Regions from separate parts of the Ralstonia sp. SA306 genome, predicted to be linked through region 1. Evidence: riboswitches for the same ligand, from Rfam matches in the RefSeq annotation. Region 1 holds a riboswitch; the other holds the start of a gene.
The links. Region 1 has a riboswitch for glycine ahead of gcvT (glycine cleavage system aminomethyltransferase GcvT). Riboswitches for the same ligand answer to the same signal wherever they lie in the genome.

Region 1 (9,955 bases):
GTACGACGATGCCACCAAATCTAGCGTGACGCTGAACAAGGGTGGCGATGCGGTGAAGCTGAGCAACGTAGCAAATGGCGTGGCTGACAACGACGCTGTGAACTTCAGCCAGCTCAACAGTGTTGGCAGCGCCTTGGGCGGCGGTGCCGGGTTCAACAACGGTGTGTGGACGCCCCCGATGTATTCGTTCACGGACAAGACCGTGCATAACAACGTGGGTGATGCGCTCGCGAACCTCGACGGCCGCGTCAACAAGCTGGAGGGTGCCACGAGCGATGGCGGCGGCGCGGAAAATCCTCGGTTTGTCGGTAGCGGCGGCAGCGGTGACCCGGCAACGAAGGAGGAAGCCGCAGCAACCGGCAACTACTCCACAGCATCGGGCGCCAACGCCGTTGCCAGCGGTGCAAATTCCACGGCGACCGGTGCCAATGCCGTCGCGTCGGCAGACAATGCTGTCGCAGTGGGTGCTCACTCGGTGGCCGATCGCGCCAACAGCGTGTCGGTCGGCTCCGTTGGCAACGAGCGCTCCATCACCAACGTTGCAGAAGGCACGCAAGCTACGGACGCCGTTAACAAGGCACAGCTCGATCGCGTGGACAACAAGGTGGCCGATGTGCAACAAGGTCTGGGGAACGTGCAGAACCAAGTCAATCAGGTCGACACCAAGGTCAATCGCGTGGGTGCAATGAGTGCCGCCATGTCGACCATGATGGCCAGCGCTGCCGGCCTGCAAACCGATAACCGCATGGCCATCGGCACCGGGGTGTACCGCGGCCAAGCAGCACTCGCGATCGGCTACCAGCGCAAGATCGGCTCGCGCGCCACGGTCACCATCGGCGGCTCCACGGCAGGCGGCAGTGAGTACAACGTTGGGGTCGGCGCTGGCTTCGGCTGGTAAGTCAACCACGTTGAGCGGCTGAAGGTAAGCGCCGGCACCACATTCGTTTGCGCCCCCCGGCCTTCTGCGCCGCGTTACACGGCTTACGTGTGGTTACACGAAGACCGTAAGCGCGTCGGCAACGCGATTCGTTATAGGCAGGACAGCGGCTGAATCAGTCGGCCGCCCACCGGAGAAACCACCATGAACCGCATCGTCAAAGCCCTGGCCGTTACCGCCGTCGCCCTGTCCGCCACCACCGGCGCCTTCGCCCAGACGCAGTGGCAAAAAGACCACCCGCGCCGCGCCGAGGTCAACCACCGCCTCGCCAACCAGAACAAGCGCATCCACAACGAAGTGAAGGAAGGCGAGATCACCAAGGGCCAAGCGCGCCAGCTGCACCGAGAAGACCATCAGATTCGCCAGGAAGAGCGCGACATGGCGGCTCAGAATGGCGGTGCCATCACCAAGCAGGAGCAGCGCACGCTGAACCAGCAGGAAAACCAGGTCAGCCGCCAGATTGGCAAGTAAGTCACAGCAAGACCAACCAACACCCGCACTCCGGCCACACCCTTGGGGCTTGGCGATCTCGCCAGCGCCCCGAAGCTGTGGCCGTTGTCTTTGGTCTTTGGCCTTTGACGTACCAGCCCTAGATGGCGCCTTGAATTTCTGTTGCAGAGAGGAAAGAGGAAGGGAAACTGTCTGAGCGAAGCGAGTTTTTCCCTTCCCCTCTCTGCGACATAAATTCAAGGGGAAGTCGCCATCTCGGGCGCGCCTTTCTTTTGCCTACTTTTCTTTGGCAAGACAAAGAAAAGTGAGTCAGCCCCGGCAGGGGATGAAACGAGGGATGGACCAAAAGCATCAAGCCAGCCCTCCTCCAAAAAGCCGCCGCCCCCCAATTGACAATCCCATCCCCCTTCCGTAAATTCCGCTCATCCATCCGGGAGAGCGTGCCCGCCGTACACGGCAAGGCGCCGCCGAAGGGGTAGCACCCGAAAACTCTCAGGCATCCAGGACCGGGCGGATCGGCGGACATGCGTCCGACCGCACTCTGGAGAGCTGGCGCCGCACGAACCACAGCGGGCGCCCACCGAAGGGGCTCACGGACCGGCGCGTACCGCAGTACGCGCTGCTTCGCAATCTCTCAGGTACCAAGGACAGAGGGGCCATCTGCGCAGCTTGATGATCTTCATGGCGTCACCATGAGGAACCAGGCTGCGCGGGTGGCCTTTTTGCTTTTCTGGTCCCCGTTCAATGCGCCGCGCCCGGCCACGGCGGCGTAATCAGCCGAGAGATTCCATGACGCTCCAACACACGCCGCTCAATGCCATCCACCGCTCGCTGGGCGCCCGCATGGTCGACTTTGGCGGCTGGGACATGCCCGTCAACTACGGCTCCCAGATTGAAGAACACCACGCCGTGCGCCAAGACGCCGGCATCTTCGATGTCTCGCACATGTGCGTGGTCGACCTCACCGGCGCGCGTGTCCGCGACTTCCTGCGTGGGCTGCTCGCCAACAACGTCGATAAGCTGCAGACGCCCGGCAAGGCGCTCTACAGCTGCATGCTCAACCCCAAGGGCGGCGTGATCGACGATCTGATCGTCTACTTCTTCCGCGAAGACTGGTTCCGCCTGGTAGTGAACGCCGGTACCGCACCGACGGACCTGGAGTGGATCGTCGCGCAGAACGCCGCCGCCGGCACCGACGTGACGATCACGCCGCGCCGCTCCGACAACAACGGTGGCGCCGAGCCGCTGGGCATCCTGGCCGTGCAAGGCCCGAATGCGCGCGCCAAGACGTACGCCGCGCTCCCCGGCACGCAGGCCGTGGGCGAAGCGCTCAAGCCGTTCAACGCCGGCTTCGCCACCGTCGAGCACGTCGGCGAGATCATGGTTGCGCGCACCGGCTACACGGGTGAAGACGGTTTCGAACTGATCGTGCCGGCCGCGCAGATCGCCGGTGTGTGGGAGCGCCTGCTGCAAGCAGGCGTACGCCCGGCCGGCCTGGGCGCACGCGACACGCTGCGCCTGGAAGCGGGCATGAACCTCTACGGCCAAGACATGGACGAGCACGTCTCGCCGCTCGACGCCGGCCTCGCGTGGACGGTGGACCTGCAAAGCGAACGCGACTTCACCGGCAAGGCCGCGCTGCAAGCCGGCGGCCAGCGCGAACAGTTCGTCGGCCTGATCCTGCGCGACAAGGGCGGCGTGCTGCGCGCCCATCAGAAGGTCATCACCGCTGCCGGTGACGGCGAGATCACCAGCGGCACGTTCAGCCCGAGCCTGTCGCTCTCCATTGCACTGGCGCGCCTGCCCAAGGACGTGGCCGTCGGCACCGACGTGCAGGTCGAAATTCGCGACCGCAAGTTGACCGCGACTGTGGTTAAACTGCCGTTCGTGCGCAATGGCAAGGCGCTGGTCAGTTGAACACCGAATCCGCATCCCCCAATACCAATCTTCCGGAGAAACCTTTCATGAGCAACGTCCCCGCCGATCTGAAGTACACCGAACACGACGAGTGGATCCGCGTTGAAGCCGACGGCACGCTGACCATCGGCATCACCGACTACGCGCAGGACGCGCTCGGCGACATCGTCTTCCTGGAGCTGCCGGACGCTGGTCGCGCCGTCGCCAAGGACGAGGCGATTGCCGTGGTCGAATCGGTCAAGGCCGCCTCCGACATCTACGCCCCCGTGTCGGGCGAGATCATCGCCAACAACGCCGACGCCGCAGGCGCGCCCGAGTCGGTCAACGCCGGCGCCTACGACGCATGGCTGTTCAAGATCAAGCCGACCAACGCCGACGATGTGAACGCGCTGATGTCGGCCGAGCAGTACGCCGCCAAGATCGGCTAAGCCGGTCACCGAAGCCGATGTGCCTGACCCGCACATCGGCGCTCTGCATGAATTTCGAGCCCTTGCCATGAACGCTCCGCACCCCGCTTCCTCGGCGCTTGCTGCCGAACGCCCCACCCTCGCCGCCCTGGAGGCGTGCGACGCCTTCGCGCACCGCCACATCGGCCCGTCGCCGGAAGAGCAAGCGCAGATGCTTGCTGCGCTCGGCTTTGATAGCCGCGCCAAGCTGATCGACGCCGTGATTCCGCCGGCCATCCGCCGCCAGGACGGCATGCCGCTGGGTGAATTCACACAGCCGCTGACCGAAGAGGCGGCGCTGGCCAAGCTGCGCGGCATCGCCGGGCAGAACCGCGTGGTCAAGAGCCTGATCGGCCAGGGTTACTACGGCACGCACACGCCGGGCGTCATCCTGCGCAACATCCTCGAGAACCCCGCCTGGTACACGGCCTACACGCCGTACCAGCCAGAAATCTCGCAGGGCCGCCTGGAGGCGATGCTGAACTTCCAGCAGATGGTGATCGACCTGACCGCGATGGACATCGCCAACGCGTCGATGCTGGACGAAGCGACGGCCGCTGCCGAGGCGATGACGCTGCTGCAGCGCATTGGCAAATCGAAGTCGACCGTGTTCTTTGTGGCGGACGACGTGCTCCCGCAAACGCTGGAAGTCGTGCGCACGCGCGCCGAGCCGATCGGCGTGCAGGTGGTGACCGGCCCGGCAGCCGACGCCGCCAAGCACGACGCGTTCGGCGTGCTGCTGCAATACCCGGGCGCCAACGGTGCGCTGCTGGGCGATCTGGCGACGTACCAGGCGCTGACCGATGCCGTGCACGCTGCCGGCGGCTTGGTCGTTGCGGCTGCCGACCTGCTGGCGCTCACGCTGCTGGCTGCGCCGGGCGAATGGGGTGCCGACGTCGTGATCGGCAACACGCAGCGCTTTGGCGTGCCGTTCGGCTTCGGCGGCCCGCACGCCGGCTACATGGCCGTGCGCGATGCGTTCAAGCGCTCGATGCCCGGTCGCCTGGTCGGCGTGACAATCGACGCGCAGGGCAACCCGGCCTACCGCCTGGCGTTGCAGACGCGCGAGCAGCACATCCGCCGCGAGAAGGCCACCTCGAACATCTGTACCGCACAGGTGCTGCTGGGTGTGATGGCATCGATGTATGCCGTCTACCACGGCCCGCAGGGCCTGAAGCGCATCGCCCAACGCGTGCACCGCCTGACCGCCACGCTGGCCGCCGGCCTGCGCGCGATCGGCTACACGCTGGAAGCCGACGCCTTTTTCGACACGCTGACGGTCGCCACCGGCGCACGTACTGCCAACCTGCACATCGCGGCACAGGCGCACGGCATCAACCTGCGCCAGATCGACGACACACGCCTGGGCATCTCGCTGGACGAGACGGTCACGCGCGCCGATGTGGTCGCGCTGTGGGAAGTCTTCGCGCACGCCGCCCACGCTGCCGCGCCGGACTTCGACCAGACCGAAGCAGCGGTTGCGGACGCGTATCCGGCGTCGCTCGTGCGCCAGAGCGCGTACCTGACGCACCCGGTGTTCAACGCGCACCATTCCGAGCACGAAATGCTGCGCTACCTGCGCAGCCTGGCCGACAAGGACCTCGCGCTCGACCGCACGATGATCCCGCTGGGCTCGTGCACCATGAAGCTCAACGCCACCGCAGAAATGCTGCCGGTGACGTGGCCCGAGTTCTCGAACATCCACCCGTTCGCGCCGGCCGATCAGACCGTCGGCTACCGCGAGATGATCGACCAGCTCGAGCAGATGCTGTGCGCCGCCACCGGCTACGCCGCCGTTAGCCTGCAGCCGAATGCCGGCTCGCAAGGTGAATACGCTGGCCTGCTGATCATCCATGCCTACCACGCCAGCCGTGGCGAAGCGCACCGTAACGTGTGCCTGATCCCGTCGTCGGCGCATGGCACGAACCCCGCGTCGGCACAGATGGCCGGCATGCAGGTCGTTGTCGTGGCGTGCGATGAGCGCGGCAACGTCGATCTGGCTGACCTGGAGAAGAAGGCTGCCGAGCACAGCAAGAACCTCGCGGCAATCATGATCACCTACCCGTCCACGCACGGCGTGTTCGAGGAAGGCGTCAAGCGCGTGTGCGAGATCGTGCACAGCCACGGCGGCCAGGTGTACGTCGACGGCGCCAACATGAACGCCATGGTCGGCACCGCGGCGCCCGGCCACTTCGGCGGCGACGTCTCGCACCTGAACCTGCACAAGACGTTCTGCATTCCGCACGGCGGCGGCGGCCCGGGCGTGGGTCCGGTGGCCGTGGGCGCGCACCTCGCACCGTTCCTGCCCGGCCGCGCGGCCTCGGGTGAAGACGCCAGCCAGAACATCGGCAACGTGTCGGCTGCAGCGTTCGGCTCGGCGTCGATCCTGCCGATCTCCTGGATGTACATCGCGATGATGGGCGCAGCGGGCCTGACCGCCGCTACCGAGACGGCCATCCTGTCGGCCAACTACGTGGCCAAGCGGCTCGCTCCGTATTACCCGGTGCTGTACACGGGCGCGCACGACCTGGTGGCGCACGAGTGCATTCTCGACATCCGTCCGCTGCAGAAGGAATCGGGCATCAGCAACGAAGACATCGCCAAGCGCCTGATGGACTTCGGCTTCCACGCACCGACGATGAGCTTCCCGGTGCCCGGCACGCTGATGATCGAGCCGACCGAGAGCGAACCGAAGGTGGAACTCGACCGCTTCATCGACGCGATGATCGCCATCCGTGGCGAAGTCGACAAGGTGATCTCGGGCGAATTCGACCGCGAAGACAACCCGCTCAAGCATGCACCGCACACCGCAGCCGTGGTGATGGCCGACGATTGGTCGCACAAGTACACGCGCGAGCAGGCCGCCTACCCGGTAGCATCGTTGCGCAAGCAAAAGTACTGGCCGCCGGTCGGCCGCGCCGACAACGTCTACGGCGACCGCAACCTGTTCTGCGCCTGCGTGCCGATGAGCGAGTACGCGCAGGATTGATGCATTCGACGTGACATGAGGCGGCGGCGGTGCATTGCGCTCCGCCGCCGCGTCACATGTAACGTGGCGCAATCTCTGTAACTCGTGCTCACAACCGCTTTTTTCAGCGCGCCTCGCCGTTTATGGTGACGACAGTTCACCTGATCGACGAGACCCCGCTATGCCGATGCTCCAGCCTTCCTCGCTCTTCCGTCTGCTTGCCTGTGCTGCCGCTGTTGCGGTGTGCGGTGCGTGCTCGCCGGTGCAAGCAGGTGCGGCCGTATCGGAATCCGCCGGCGCGCACACCTCGACCGGGTCGGCACGCGAGTGGTGCAGCGTTTCGCCTGCGCAATCCGGTGAGCCTGCTGCTGTAAAGCTGGTCGCCCGCGCCACCCAGCACCTCGTGCAGACGCCGCACCCGTTGCCGCGTCTGCATACCGAAGGCACGCTGCCCCATCAGGGCATCTACGACGAGTCCGTTACGGCCGCGCGGGACTTTCCGGTCATGCGCGACGCAGCAATGGCCTGGCGCCTCACGGGCGACATGCGGTTCGCCGAGCAGGTCGACACCTTTCTGCACGCGTGGGTTGGAACGTATGTACCGAGCTTCAACCCGATCGACGAGACGAAGTTCGATGCGCTGATCCAGGCCTACATGCTCGCGCGCGACGGCCTGACGCCGGGCACGCGCGCAGAGACGCAACGCTTCCTGCACACGCTGGCCGAGGGCTATATCGCCCGCGCCGAGGCTGCGCGCCAGCCGCTGTCCCACACGTGGGTGAACAACTGGCAAAGCCATCGCATCAAGCTGATGGCAATGTCGGCTGCCGCGCTGGGTGACCACGCGTTGCTCGCGCAGGTACATCGCCTGTTCCTGCAACAGCTCGCCAATAACGTGCGCCCGGACGGGTCGGTGGAAGATTTTGAAGACCGCGATGCACTTCACTACGTCGTCTACGACCTCGAGCCGCTGACGATGGCCGCGATTGCCGTGCAGCCTTTCGGCCAGCACTGGCTAAATGAGCGCGCAGCCAACGGCGCCACGCTCGCCGCCGCCGTTGATTGGCTCGTGCCGTATGCCGACGGCAGCCGCACGCACGAGGAATACGTCCACTCACACGTTGCTTTCGACAAGAAGCGAGCCGACGCGGGCCTGCCCGGCTTCTCCGGCATGTGGGAGCCGAAAAGCGCCGGCACGCTGTATTGGCAGGCTGCGCGACTGGACCCGAAATACCGCACGCTGGCCGAGCGGCTCGCCGCTACAGCGCCTGATTGGCTGGCGCTATGCGCAGCCCGCTGAACGGCGAAGCGCTGTACTGACAGCGCGCGCACAACAACCTGGCGCAAGCGGCCACAAGCCGCTTGCACCCTTTAACGCCCCCGGAGCCTCACCCATGGCTGTTTCCGTTTTCGACCTCTTCAAGATCGGCATTGGCCCGTCCAGCTCACACACCGTCGGGCCGATGCGCGCCGCGCTCATGTTCGCCTCCGGCCTGGAAGCTGACGGGCTGATGCCACAAGTCGCCAGCGTGCGCGTCGAGCTGTACGGCTCGCTCGGTGCCACCGGCAAAGGCCACGGCACGGACCGCGGCGTCATCCTCGGCCTGATGGGCGAGGCGCCTGACACCATCGACCCCGACACCATCGATGCCAAGCTGGCGGAGTTGCGTGCATCGCAATCGCTGTCGCTGCTGGGCCGTCACGCGATGCGCTTTACCGAGAAGGAACACATCGCCTTCTACCGCCGCGAAGCGATGGCCGAGCATCCGAACGGCATGAAGTTCCACGCCTTCGACGCCGCCGGCGAGCGTCTGCGCGAGGCGCGTTACCTCTCAGTCGGCGGCGGTTTTGTCGTTACGGCTGGCGCACCGAACACGCAGGTGCTGGCAGCGCATGACCAGTTGCCGCATCCGTTCCGCAGCGGCAAGGAACTGTTGGCGATGTGCGAGTCGACGGGCAAATCCATCGCCCGCCTGATGCTCGAAAACGAGCTGACGTGGCGCACCGAGGCCGAAGTGCGTGCCGGTCTGCTCAACATCTGGCACGTGATGCAAGCGTGCGTGGCGCGCGGCTGCCGTACGGAGGGCGAACTGCCGGGCCCGTTCCACGTGAGGCGCCGTGCCGCCGAGTTGTATTCACGGCTCACGGTGCAGGCCGAACGCACGCTGTCCGACCCGCTGTCAGTCATCGATTGGGTGAACCTGTATGCGATTGCCGTGAACGAAGAGAACGCTGCGGGGGGGCGCGTCGTCACGGCACCGACCAACGGCGCAGCGGGCATCATCCCGGCGGTGATGCATTACTACGACCGCTTCGTGCCCGGCGCGAACGACAGCGGTGTGGTGGATTTCCTGCTCACCGCCGGTGCGATCGGCATGCTCTACAAGATGAATGCATCGATCTCTGGCGCGGAAGTCGGGTGTCAGGGAGAGGTCGGCGTGGCGTGTTCGATGGCAGCGGGCGCGCTCGCTGCGGTGCAGGGCGGCACGCCTGCTCAAGTCGAAAACGCTGCTGAGATTGGCATGGAGCACAACCTGGGGCTGACGTGCGACCCGGTCGGCGGGCTGGTGCAGATTCCGTGCATCGAGCGCAATGCGATGGCGTCTGTGAAGGCGGTGAATGCGGCGCGCATGGCGTTGCGTGGGGATGGCACGCATTATGTTTCGCTCGACTCCGTGATCAAGACGATGCGGGAGACGGGGGCGGATATGAAGACGAAGTACAAGGAGACGGCGCGGGGGGGGTTGGCGGTGAATATTGTGGAGTGCTGATTTTTCTTGTTGGTCCATCCCTGGTTTCATCCCCTGCCGGGGCTGACTCACTTTCTTTGTCTTGCCAAAGAAAGTAAGCAAAGAAAGGCGCGCCCGATGCGGCGAAAGACTCCTTGAATTTATGTCGCAAGGAGGGAGGGGAGGCAAACTCGCTGCGCTCAGACAGCCTCCCCTCTTTTTCCTCCTTGCAACAGAAATTCAAGGCGCCGCATAGGGCAGGGAAAGTCAAAGACAAAAGCCAAACACTCTGGGTGCCAGCTCAGACGACAAGGCCAACCTCGCGATGGGTTGGCCTTTTTCTTTTGACGTTGAGCCCTAGATGGCGCCTTGAATTTTCGTAAGCGGGCGGAAAAAAGACGGGAAACTGTCTGAGCGAAGCGAGTTTTTCCCGTCTCCGCACGGTTACGCAAATTCAAGGAGGCTTTCGCCATCTCGGGCGCGCCTTTCTTTTGCTTACTTTTCTTTG
Region 2 (9,955 bases), on a different replicon from region 1:
AGTTTGCGCCCCTTGCGCAGCACGCCGCGCACGAAGCCGGCACCGTCGAACTGATCGCCCAGCAACGTGCCGTCATCGCGCTTGAGCACCGCATTGCAGGCGCCCGCGATGCGCACGGCGGGCGTGACTTCGTCGACCAGATCCACCGTGGTGACCTTGTGCGGCATGGTGATCAGCGCGCCACGCAGGTTGGTAAAGCGGCAGATCGATTCGAAGCTCTGCGCGTAATCCTCTGCCTTGACCCCCATGGGCACCACAACGGCGTCGATGCCTTTTTGCTCGAACCAGGGGTTGTAGATCATCGGCGACTTGAACGTCTCGGTCGGGTAGCCGATGTGGGCGATGAGGGTGGTTTTTCCAGAAATCATGGTTCAGGCGTGCGTGTTTCAGGCGGCCAAGGCTCCGGCCCGCTGGCGGGCATATTCAGCCTTGTCGACGGGTTGGGCGGCTGGTTGGCCCAGGTCGTCCATATGAATGCGGTAGGTCTCGCGTGCGGTCATGGCGGCCACGGCGGCGATCACCGTTACGCCAAAGGCAATGGCGCCCACGGTCAGCCAGATGTTGGTGGCGCCCGGCGGTGCCACGGCGGTGAAGAGGGCCGGCAGCATGGCAGTGATGGCCGTGCCGACGTTCTGCGAAATCGCCATGGCCGACACACGAGTACGCGTCGGGAACAACTCCGGATAGAAGCTCGGGAACACCGCGTTGTAGCCTTGGTAGACCACGCCCCACATCAGAATCGAGATGACGAAGGCGAGCGGCACGTTCTTGATGCTGATGGCGTACAGGTAGGCAAAGGCGAGCAGGCCAGCGAGCAGCGAACCGATCACGATCGGCGGCTTGCGGCCGATGCGGTCGGACAGGTCACCAACATACGGAATGACGAGTACCGCAACGATGTTGCCCACCACCGGAATCCACAGGTAGATGTCTTGGGCAAAGCCGATGCCGTATGCCGGCTGCACCGCATAGGCGGCGCCAAAGATGGTCGCTACCACCGGAATCACGTTCATCAGCGCCATGCAGACCACGCGCAGCATGTCGGGCGTGCTGTATTTGAAGGCGTCGATCACGGGGGAGCGCGGGCGGCCTTGTTGCTGTTGCTCAGCGGTAAACGCGGGGGTTTCGTGCACTTCGCGGCGGATGACGTAGCCGGCGATGATGACGACGAAGCTCAGAACGAACGGAATGCGCCAGCCCCAGGCGTTGAACTGGTCGGCGGGCATGTAGTGCGCCAGCGGTAGGAACACGGCGGCCGCCAGGATCTGCCCGGCCTGCACGCCTTGCAGCGTAAAGCTCGCGAAGAACCCGCGCCGGCCAAACGGCGCGTGCTCCAGGATCATCGAGCTGGCGCCCGAGATTTCACCGGCCACGGCAAAGCCTTGGATCAGGCGCATGATGACCAGCAATGCGGGAGCCCACAGGCCGACTTGGTCATACGTGGGCAGCAGGCCCACGGCAATGGTCGAAAAACCCATCAGGAACATGCACCAGAGCAGCACGTTCTTGCGCCCATGCGTGTCGCCCAGATGGCCCAGCACGAACGCGCCGATTGGTCGCGCGATATAACCGACGCCGTACGTCGCCAGCGAGGCGATGATGGCCGTCTTCGGGTCGCCTTTGGGGAAGAAGATCTGCGGAAAGATCAGCGCCGCTGCGGTGGCGTAAATGAAGAAGTCGTAGTACTCGAGCGCCGAGCCGATCCAGCCGCTGGCGGCGGCTTTCTTCGACTGGTGCTTGCCCAGGGGCTCGTGGGCAGGGGCTGCGGTCATGGTTGTCTCCGGTTTTATCTGTGCGGCCTATCGTGCAACTCGTGCGATTCGTTCGATGAAGGGCCGTCTGTACACGCAACGCAGCGTAGTCCGCCGCCCGGGCGGGGCACAAGCGACTGCCGATTGAATTCGTTCGATAATCGCACAACATGGTGCGAATAACGTACGACTCAAGGGTTTCTCCGAGTTCATCGGTCTGTCAAAGCGTGAGGTCTTGGTGCAACGGACGTGCGCGGCGCGCTACAGCACACGCATGATCGAAAGCGCTGTGTCCTGCAGCACCTGCAGCACGCGCTGCAAGGCGTGCTCCGTTGTTTCTTCACCGACTTGCATGTTCACGCTCAACGCGGCGATCACGTTGCCGTGCCGATCCCGCAGCGGTACCGCCACGCCGCGCACGCCAATCTGCAATTGCTGTTCGACCACGGCGTAATCCTGCCGGCCCGCCTTGCGGATTTCATCGAACAGGCGGTCCCGCTGCAGGATGGTGTACGGCGTGTAGGGTGTCAGCACGCAGGTCTCCAGCCATGCCTTGACCTTCTGCTCGGGTTGCGCGGCCAGCATCATCACGCCGGCTGAGGCGAGCGGCGCCGGCACGCGCGCACCCAGCACGAAGCCCGTGCTCATGACTCGGCTGGTGCTGGTGCGCGAAATGAAGACGAGCTCCCAATCATCCAGCACGCTGAGGTACGCCACCTCGCCCACGGCGGCGGTCACCTGCTGCAGGAAGGGCTGCACCGTGCGCGGCAGGCGCGCCGAATCGAAGTACGACCAGCCCACCTTCAGCACGCGCGGCGTCAGGCTGAACAGCGTGCCTTCGCTGGTGAGGTAGCCGAGGTGTTCGAGCGTCAGCAGGTAGCGGCGCGCGGCCGTGCGGGTGAGGCCGGTCAACTCGGCAGCCTGGGTGGGCGTCAGGCGCGGGTGCTCGTGGTCGAACGCCTCCAGGATGGCGAGCCCTTTTTCCAGCCCAGCGATCCAGTCGCGCCGGCTCAGCGGTTCCTTCGTCATGGCGATAACCCTAAAAACGAGCGATATGTGCGCACGATTGTACGATCATCGCACGTTGTTGCGCGAATGCCGCTTGTGAATGCATGGTGCGCCCACCTACGCTGCGGGCATCGTCAGACCAACGCATTGCCATGAATTCGCCCCGCGCAGCGCGCCATCCCAAATGCATCGCCACCGTGTGCCTGTCCGGCACGCTGCCTGAAAAGCTGGAAGCCGCGGCCGCCGCGGGCTTTGACGGTGTCGAGATCTTCGAAAACGACCTGTTGAATTTCGACGGATCGCCGGCGCGCGTGCGGCAAATGGCGGCGGACCTTGGGCTGGCGATCATGCTGTACCAGCCCTTCCGCGATTTCGAGGCAATGCCCGGCGAACTGCTCGCACGCAATCTGGCGCGCGCCGAGCGCAAGTTCGACGTGATGGCCGAATTGGGCGTCGACACGGTACTGGTCTGCAGCAACGTGCAGGACATCGCCATCGACGACCCGGCGCGCGCGGCAGACGATCTGCGCCAGATGGCGGAAGCAGCGGCACGGCGCGGGCTGCGCGTGGGCTATGAGGCACTGGCCTGGGGGCGGCACACGCGGACCTGGCGCCAGGCGTGGCAGATCGTGCGGCAGGCTGACCACCCGGCGCTCGGGCTGATTCTCGACAGCTTCCATACGCTGTCGCTGGGCGACACGCTGGATGGCATTCACGACGTGCCGACAGACAAGCTCTTCTTCGTGCAATTTGCAGATGCCCCAAAGTTGTCGATGGACGTACTGTCCTGGAGCCGGCATCACCGTAACTTCCCGGGGCAGGGTGACCTTCCGGTGACGGACTTTGCGCGCGACTTGCTTGCTGCGGGCTATACCGGGCCCTTGTCGCTCGAAGTCTTCAACGACGAATTCCGCTCTGCACCGGCGCGGCTCACGGCACTGGACGGCATGCGTTCGCTGCGCTGGCTGGAGTCCGAAGCTGGTGGTGCGGAACTGCCCGCGGCAGCTCAATTTGAAGGCGTGGATTTCCTGGAGTTTGCCGTGGATGCAGCGGCAGGACGGGAACTTGAAACGCGCCTGCGTGCGCTGGGTTTTATCCTTGCGGGGCACCATCGCTCCAAGGCGGTTGACCTGTATCGGCAAGGTGGCGTCAACGTGATCCTGAACATGGAGCAGGACAGCGCGGCGTCGGAACACTTTCAGCTGCATGGGCCGTCTGTCTGTGCGATCGGCCTGAAGGTGGACGATGCCGAGCGCGCCATGGCACGCGCACGTGAGCTGTGTGCCCAGGAGTGGCGCGGGCCCGTGGGGCCGACTGAGCGCAGCATTCCCGCGCTGCGCGCACCCGATGGCACGCTGCTCTATCTGATCGACGATCGCCATGCCGATCGCAGCATCTACGAGAGCGATTTTGTCTTGCATCCTGGCATGCAAGACGGTGCAGCAGGTTGGGCATCGATTGACCACGTTGCGCAGGCGCTGCCGGCGCACCGGCTCGACAGCTTCGTGCTGTTCTACCGGGCCATCTTTGGCATGCACGCCGAAGCTGTACAGGAGATTGCCGACCCGTACGGCCTCGTGAAAAGCCGGGCGATGGTGAGTCCGGACCGCAACGTGCGGATTCCACTCAACGTATCGGAAAGCGGGCGCACGGCCACGGGCAGGTTCATCACCGCCTACGCGGGCTCGGGGGTGCATCACATTGCATTCCGCACTGAGCGGCTGTTCGAGACCATTGAGGCCATCGACCGTGGCGCGGCCCGCCTGCAGCACGTTCCCGAGAACTATTACGACGACGTTGCCGCCCGGCTTGGTCTGGATGAAGCGCTGCTCAACCGCCTGCATGACGATGGTCTTCTCTACGACCGCGACCCGCACGGCGATTTTCTGCACGCCTACACCGAGCCCTTTCGCGAGCGCTTCTTCTTCGAGCTTGTCCAGCGCAACGGCTACCTGGGCTACGGCGCAGCAAACGCTGCCGTGCGCATGGCTGTGCAGGCACAACTGAGCCGCGGCACCACCACTTCGGCTGACCACTGAGACACGAGAATTTTTGCGCTCACGGTTGTGCGGCCGTGGGTGCTATCCACGCAACACCACGGCTGCGCGTGCGGCCGTCGCACATCCATACCCATCACACCAAAGAGGAGACAAGGGAGCCATGAACAAGACAATGATTGCCGCACTGGTGCTCGGAGCCACGAGCCTGCCAGCGGCAGCGCAAACCGCAGGCGGTGTCACGCTCTACGGGCTGATCGACACCACCATCCGCTACAGCACGCACGAAAATGCGGCGGGCAGCAGCAATCTGCAGATGATGGACGGCGTGCTGACCGGTAGCCGCTGGGGCTTGCGCGGCACGGAAGACCTGGGCGGCGGCACCAAGGCCATGTTCATCCTGGAATCGGGCTTCTTCCCCGATACCGGCGGCAGCCAGCAGGGCGGGCGCCTGTTCGGACGCACCGCGGTGGTCGGCCTCGAAGGCGACTACGGCAAGCTTTACCTCGGTCGGCAATACACGCTGGCGCACGAGGTCTTGTCTTCGTACGAGGCGATGGCGTTTGCCAACAACTCCATCGTTGGCTATCAGGGCGGCAACTACACCGGCCTGCGCTACGACAACACGGTCAAATACATCAAGTCGTTCGGCGGGCTGCAGCTTGCGGGCGCCTGGACCTTTGGCGAGGCTGCGGGCAGCTTCAGCAAGAGTTCGGCTGGCGCCGGCTCGATCGTCTACAGCATGGGGTCGGCTGAAGTGGGCGCGGTGTACCAGGTCACGCGCGATGTGTCATCGGCGTTCTTCGGCGCGGTGCCGGCGGCGCTCGCCAGCAAGCAGACGGTCTGGGGTTTTGGCGGCAAGCTCGATACCTCGATTGCCACGTGGTACCTGGGCTATACAAACAGCCGCCTCGACGTGGCCGACTACAAGAACCAGGCCGCCTATGTGGGCGCGAAAGTACCGATCTCCGGCGCACTGAGTTTCATCGGCACCGTGCAGTACGACTGGATGAAGCACCTCGATGCCAGCGGCAAGCGCCTGACCACCGCCGGTATGCTCGACTACGCTCTCAGCAAGCGCACTGACGTCTACGCCGAAGTTGATTACACCCGCCTGCAAGGCGCCTGGATTGCGCTGAACAGCGCGGCCACGTTCAACAACTCGGGCAACACGTATGGCAACAACTCGCGCCTGGGCGTCATGCTGGGCGTGCGGCACAAGTTCTGATCGCTTTGATCATGAAAAAGCCCGCCAGAGCCTCGGCGGGCTTTTTCTTTGTTGCGATCAATGCACTGGGCAGTCGCGCGCGATCACGTCACCCACCATTGCGGCGGTGGCGCCGGATAGCGTCCAACCCAGATGCCCGTGGCCTGTGTTGTAGAACACGCGCCCATGCCGCCCACGGCCGACGCGCGGCATCATGTCCGGCATCATCGGGCGCAAGCCCGCCCACGGCACCACGCGCGACGTGCCAATCGCAAAGTTGCGGCGCGTCCAGGCCACCAGGGGTTCGATGCGATCCGCGCGGATATCGCGGTTGTAACCGTTGAACTCGGCCGTGCCGGCCACGCGGAAGCGGCCGGTGCCAAGTCGGCTGGTCACGATCTTCGCGCTCTCATCGAGCAGGCTGACCCACGGCGCGCCTTGCATGCTGGCTTCATCGTCCAGGTGCACCGTGATGGAATACCCCTTGACCGGATACACGTTGATGCGATCGCCAACCATTTGTGCGATATGCCGGCTGCCCACGCCCGCGCACACGACCATCGCGTCGGCGGCAAGGTCCTGCACGACGTTCGCCTCGCTGGTGGAAAGGCGGTCATCCAGCGTGGTTTGCAGCAGGAGACGAACGCCGTGCTCTGTGGTTTGCACATCGCGCACGTCCACACCTTGCAGGAAGCGCACGCCGCGCTTTTCGCAGGCCTGCGCGAGGCCGCGCGTGAACTTGTGGATGTCGCCGGTGGCGTCGGACTCGGTGAAATAACCGCCGTAGTAGTTGCCCCGCAGTGTGGGCTCGATGGCGGCAATGTCTTCCGGGCTCACGGCGTGGCGCTCAAGCCCCCCGGCGATGAGCAGGGCGTTGGCCTTGCCTGCGGCCGCAAAGCTCGCCTTGTCGTGATAGACGTGCAGAATGCCGCGCTTCTGCAGGTCGAAATCGATCTGCTCCCGTTCGGCCATCGCAAACAGATGCTTGCGGGCCTCGATGGCCATGCGCGTGGTTTCGATAGTGTTGCGGCGGTAGTGCGCGATGCTGGCCACGAACTCGCCGATCCACGAATACTTATGCCAGGACGGCTTGGGATTGAGCAGGAGCGGGGCGTCGTTGCGCAGCATCCATTTGATGCCCTTGAGCAGCGTGCCGGTGCTGTTCCAGACTTCAGCGTTGCTGGCGGAAAGCTGCCCGCCGTTGGCGAACGAGGTTTCCATGGCCGGATACAAGTGGCGGTCGAGCACCGTGACCTGATAGCCGAGTTGCGAGAGCGTGTAAGCAGTGGTGACGCCGGATATACCGGCGCCGACGATGACGATGTGCGTCATGGCGGTCCCTATGGAGTGATGTCATGACCGGACGATCCGGTCGGCTCACCCCATCTGTCTTGGGACCTGAGAGCTTGGGCGCCAGCAGCGGTGGCGCCTTCCCCTTCGGTGGGCGCACGCATGCACGCCTCTCTCCAGATTCGCAGTCGACGCCACAGTCCTTTTGCCTGAGAGTTTCCGGGGTGGTTGCTCCATCGGCGCCGGGCGTTGCGCGTGTGTGCGTTGAGCCCGGTCTCTCCTGCGGCGTGTTGCAGCTGTCGTTGGTGCGTCAGCCGCGCCTGCGTGCTGCCGGTGTGGGCAGCGGGACGGAGTGTGTCACGGGTTGTGACGTTCGGCAAGTCGGGCTGTCCCGGGGGCAACGGATGGCGTGTCGTCCTTCAGGTCCACGCCACTGCGGCCGAGCGCCAGCGCGCCTTTGAGCAGGAACACCAGCCGGGCCGCTGCCTGGTCATAGGTCAGGCCAGCCGGCCGAACATTCGAGATGCAGTTACGCTGCGCATCGGAGCACCCAACGCGCGGCGCGTAGGTCAGGTAAGTGCCTAGGCTGTCTGGCGAGCTCAACCCGGGCCGCTCACCGATCAGCATCACCACCTGCCGCGCGCCAAGCAGCGAACCGATCTCATCGCCCAGCGCCACACGAGACTGCGCGGCGATGACCACGGGGCCGATCGACCAGTCGCGCGGCAGACGCTCGCGCACGCAGCACAGGAGCGGCATGCCGTGGCTTTGCGCCGCCAATGCGGAAAGCCCGTCAGCAATCACAAAGACAACGTCGAAGGGTTGCGCTGGCCGCAACGCGCCGAGTTTTGCGCGGCTGGCATCGTCAAGCCGGCGGCCAAGATCGGGACGGCGCAGATACTGGGCGCGATCGGCTGCCGCGCTGTGCACGGTCAACGCCGTGAAGCCCGCCTGTTCAAGCGCGGCCGCCACTGCAGCGATATCGAGCGGCAAGTGCACGGCATCGCGCGCCTGGGCATGCGCCACGCCAAACGCGAGCACGGCGTCGGTCGTCTGGCTGTTGCCGGCGCGGCCCAGCGCAATACGTGCGTCGGTAAAGGCACGCAGGTGTGTCCACGGATTCGGTTGAACGAGCGTGTGTTTCGGCATGTGCGGATATCCAACGGGGTTCACAGCGCGTGGGCCAACCGCAGCAGCGGCTGCTGCGCCGTGGCGTCTTGCAGGCGCCCAGCGGTGTCGACAATACCCATGCTTTGCAGCCACGCCTCAAACTCCGGCGCCGGCCGCAGGCCCAGCGTGTCGCGCAGATAGAGTGCGTCATGAAACGACGTGCTCTGGTAGTTCAGCATGATGTCGTCGGCGCCCGGCACGCCCATGATGAAGTGGATGCCGGCCACGCCAAACAGGGTGAGCAGCGTATCCATGTCGTCCTGATCGGCTTCGGCGTGGTTGGTGTAGCACACGTCGCAACCCATCGGCAGGCCCATGAGCTTGCCGCAGAAGTGGTCTTCCAATCCGGCGCGGATGATCTGCTTGCCGTCGTAGAGATACTCCGGCCCGATAAAACCGACCACCGTGTTGACCAGCAACGGCGAGAACGCCCGCGCCACCGCATAAGCACGCGCCTCCATGGTTTGCTGATCGACGCCGTGATGCGCATTGGCCGACAACGCGCTGCCCTGGCCGGTCTCGAAATACATCACGTTATTGCCGACCGTACCGCGCTCAAGGCCCCGCGCGGCGTCATGCGCCTCGGCCAGCAAGGCAAGGCTGATGCCGAATCCCGCGTTGGCCTGTTCGCTGCCCGCCACCGACTGAAATACCAAGTCCACCGGCGCGCCCTGGTCAATGGCGCGCAGTGTGTTCGTCACGTGGGTCAGCACGCACGACTGCGTGGGAATGGCGTAGCGATTGCGCAGTTCATCGACCAATTGCAGCAGCGAGACGATCGCGCCGAGATTATCGCCCGCAGGGTTGATGCCGATGGTCGCATCGCCGCAGCCATAGAGCAGGCCATCGATGATCGACGCGGCAATACCTTTGGGGTCGTCCGTCGGGTGGTTGGGTTGGAGCCGGACCGACAACCGGCCGGGCAGCCCGATGGTGTTGCGAAAGCGCGTGACCACGCGGCACTTGCGGGCGACGGCGATCAGATCCTGATTGCGCATCAGCTTGCTGACCGCGGCAGCCATTTCGGGCGTGATACCGGGCGCGACGTTTGCCAGTGTCTGGCTGTCCGTCTCATGCAGGAGCAGCCAGTTACGAAATTCGCCCACCGTCAGCGAGGCAATCGGCTGGAAGGCCCGCGCGTCGTGCCGATCAAGAATCAGGCGCGTGACCTCGTCTTTCTCATAAGGCACCAGCGCTTCGTTAAGGAACGCCGACAGCGGCACGTCTGCCAGCGCCATGCGCGCGGCCATGCGTTCGCCTTCGCTGGCAGCGGCCAGGCCCGCCAGATAGTCGCCGGAACGCGCCGGGCTGGCTTTGGCCAGGAGCGTCTTGAGATCGTTGAACACATAGCGCTGCGCGCCAATGGTCTGAGCGAAGTGCATGATGGGATACGCGGAAGAGTCCAATGACGGTGACGGCGGTGTCTATCCTGCCACTTTAGTTGCCTTACATGCCACGGCGGCAATGTTCTAATACGCGTTTCCCAAACATCGATCTCTCCCCGCCAATGACCGCATCCGCCACACCGTCCC

Region 2: it holds a riboswitch for glycine, as region 1 does, so the genes downstream of both, M1D44_RS21585 (D-amino acid dehydrogenase) here and gcvT (glycine cleavage system aminomethyltransferase GcvT) in region 1, are expected to answer to the same signal.

Annotation. Positions count from the first base shown of each region.
Region 1 covers NZ_CP096451.1:3,317,392-3,327,346, reverse strand. Annotated here, with positions in the region: gene M1D44_RS15735 (ESPR-type extended signal peptide-containing protein) at 1-898, shown strand, start outside; gene M1D44_RS15730 (hypothetical protein) at 1,082-1,408, shown strand; glycine riboswitch at 1,809-1,906, shown strand; glycine riboswitch at 1,919-2,048, shown strand; gene gcvT (glycine cleavage system aminomethyltransferase GcvT) at 2,177-3,304, shown strand; gene gcvH (glycine cleavage system protein GcvH) at 3,352-3,732, shown strand; gene gcvP (aminomethyl-transferring glycine dehydrogenase) at 3,800-6,739, shown strand; gene M1D44_RS15710 (alginate lyase family protein) at 6,900-8,018, shown strand; gene M1D44_RS15705 (L-serine ammonia-lyase) at 8,113-9,489, shown strand.
Region 2 covers NZ_CP096452.1:1,110,572-1,120,526, reverse strand. Annotated here, with positions in the region: gene M1D44_RS21610 (shikimate dehydrogenase family protein) at 1-368, opposite strand, end outside; gene M1D44_RS21605 (MFS transporter) at 387-1,772, opposite strand; gene M1D44_RS21600 (IclR family transcriptional regulator domain-containing protein) at 2,013-2,780, opposite strand; gene M1D44_RS21595 (bifunctional sugar phosphate isomerase/epimerase/4-hydroxyphenylpyruvate dioxygenase family protein) at 2,912-4,798, shown strand; gene M1D44_RS21590 (porin) at 4,920-5,984, shown strand; gene M1D44_RS21585 (D-amino acid dehydrogenase) at 6,042-7,295, opposite strand; glycine riboswitch at 7,441-7,546, opposite strand; gene eutC (ethanolamine ammonia-lyase subunit EutC) at 7,611-8,402, opposite strand; gene M1D44_RS21575 (ethanolamine ammonia-lyase subunit EutB) at 8,423-9,805, opposite strand; gene chrA (chromate efflux transporter) at 9,931-9,955, shown strand, end outside.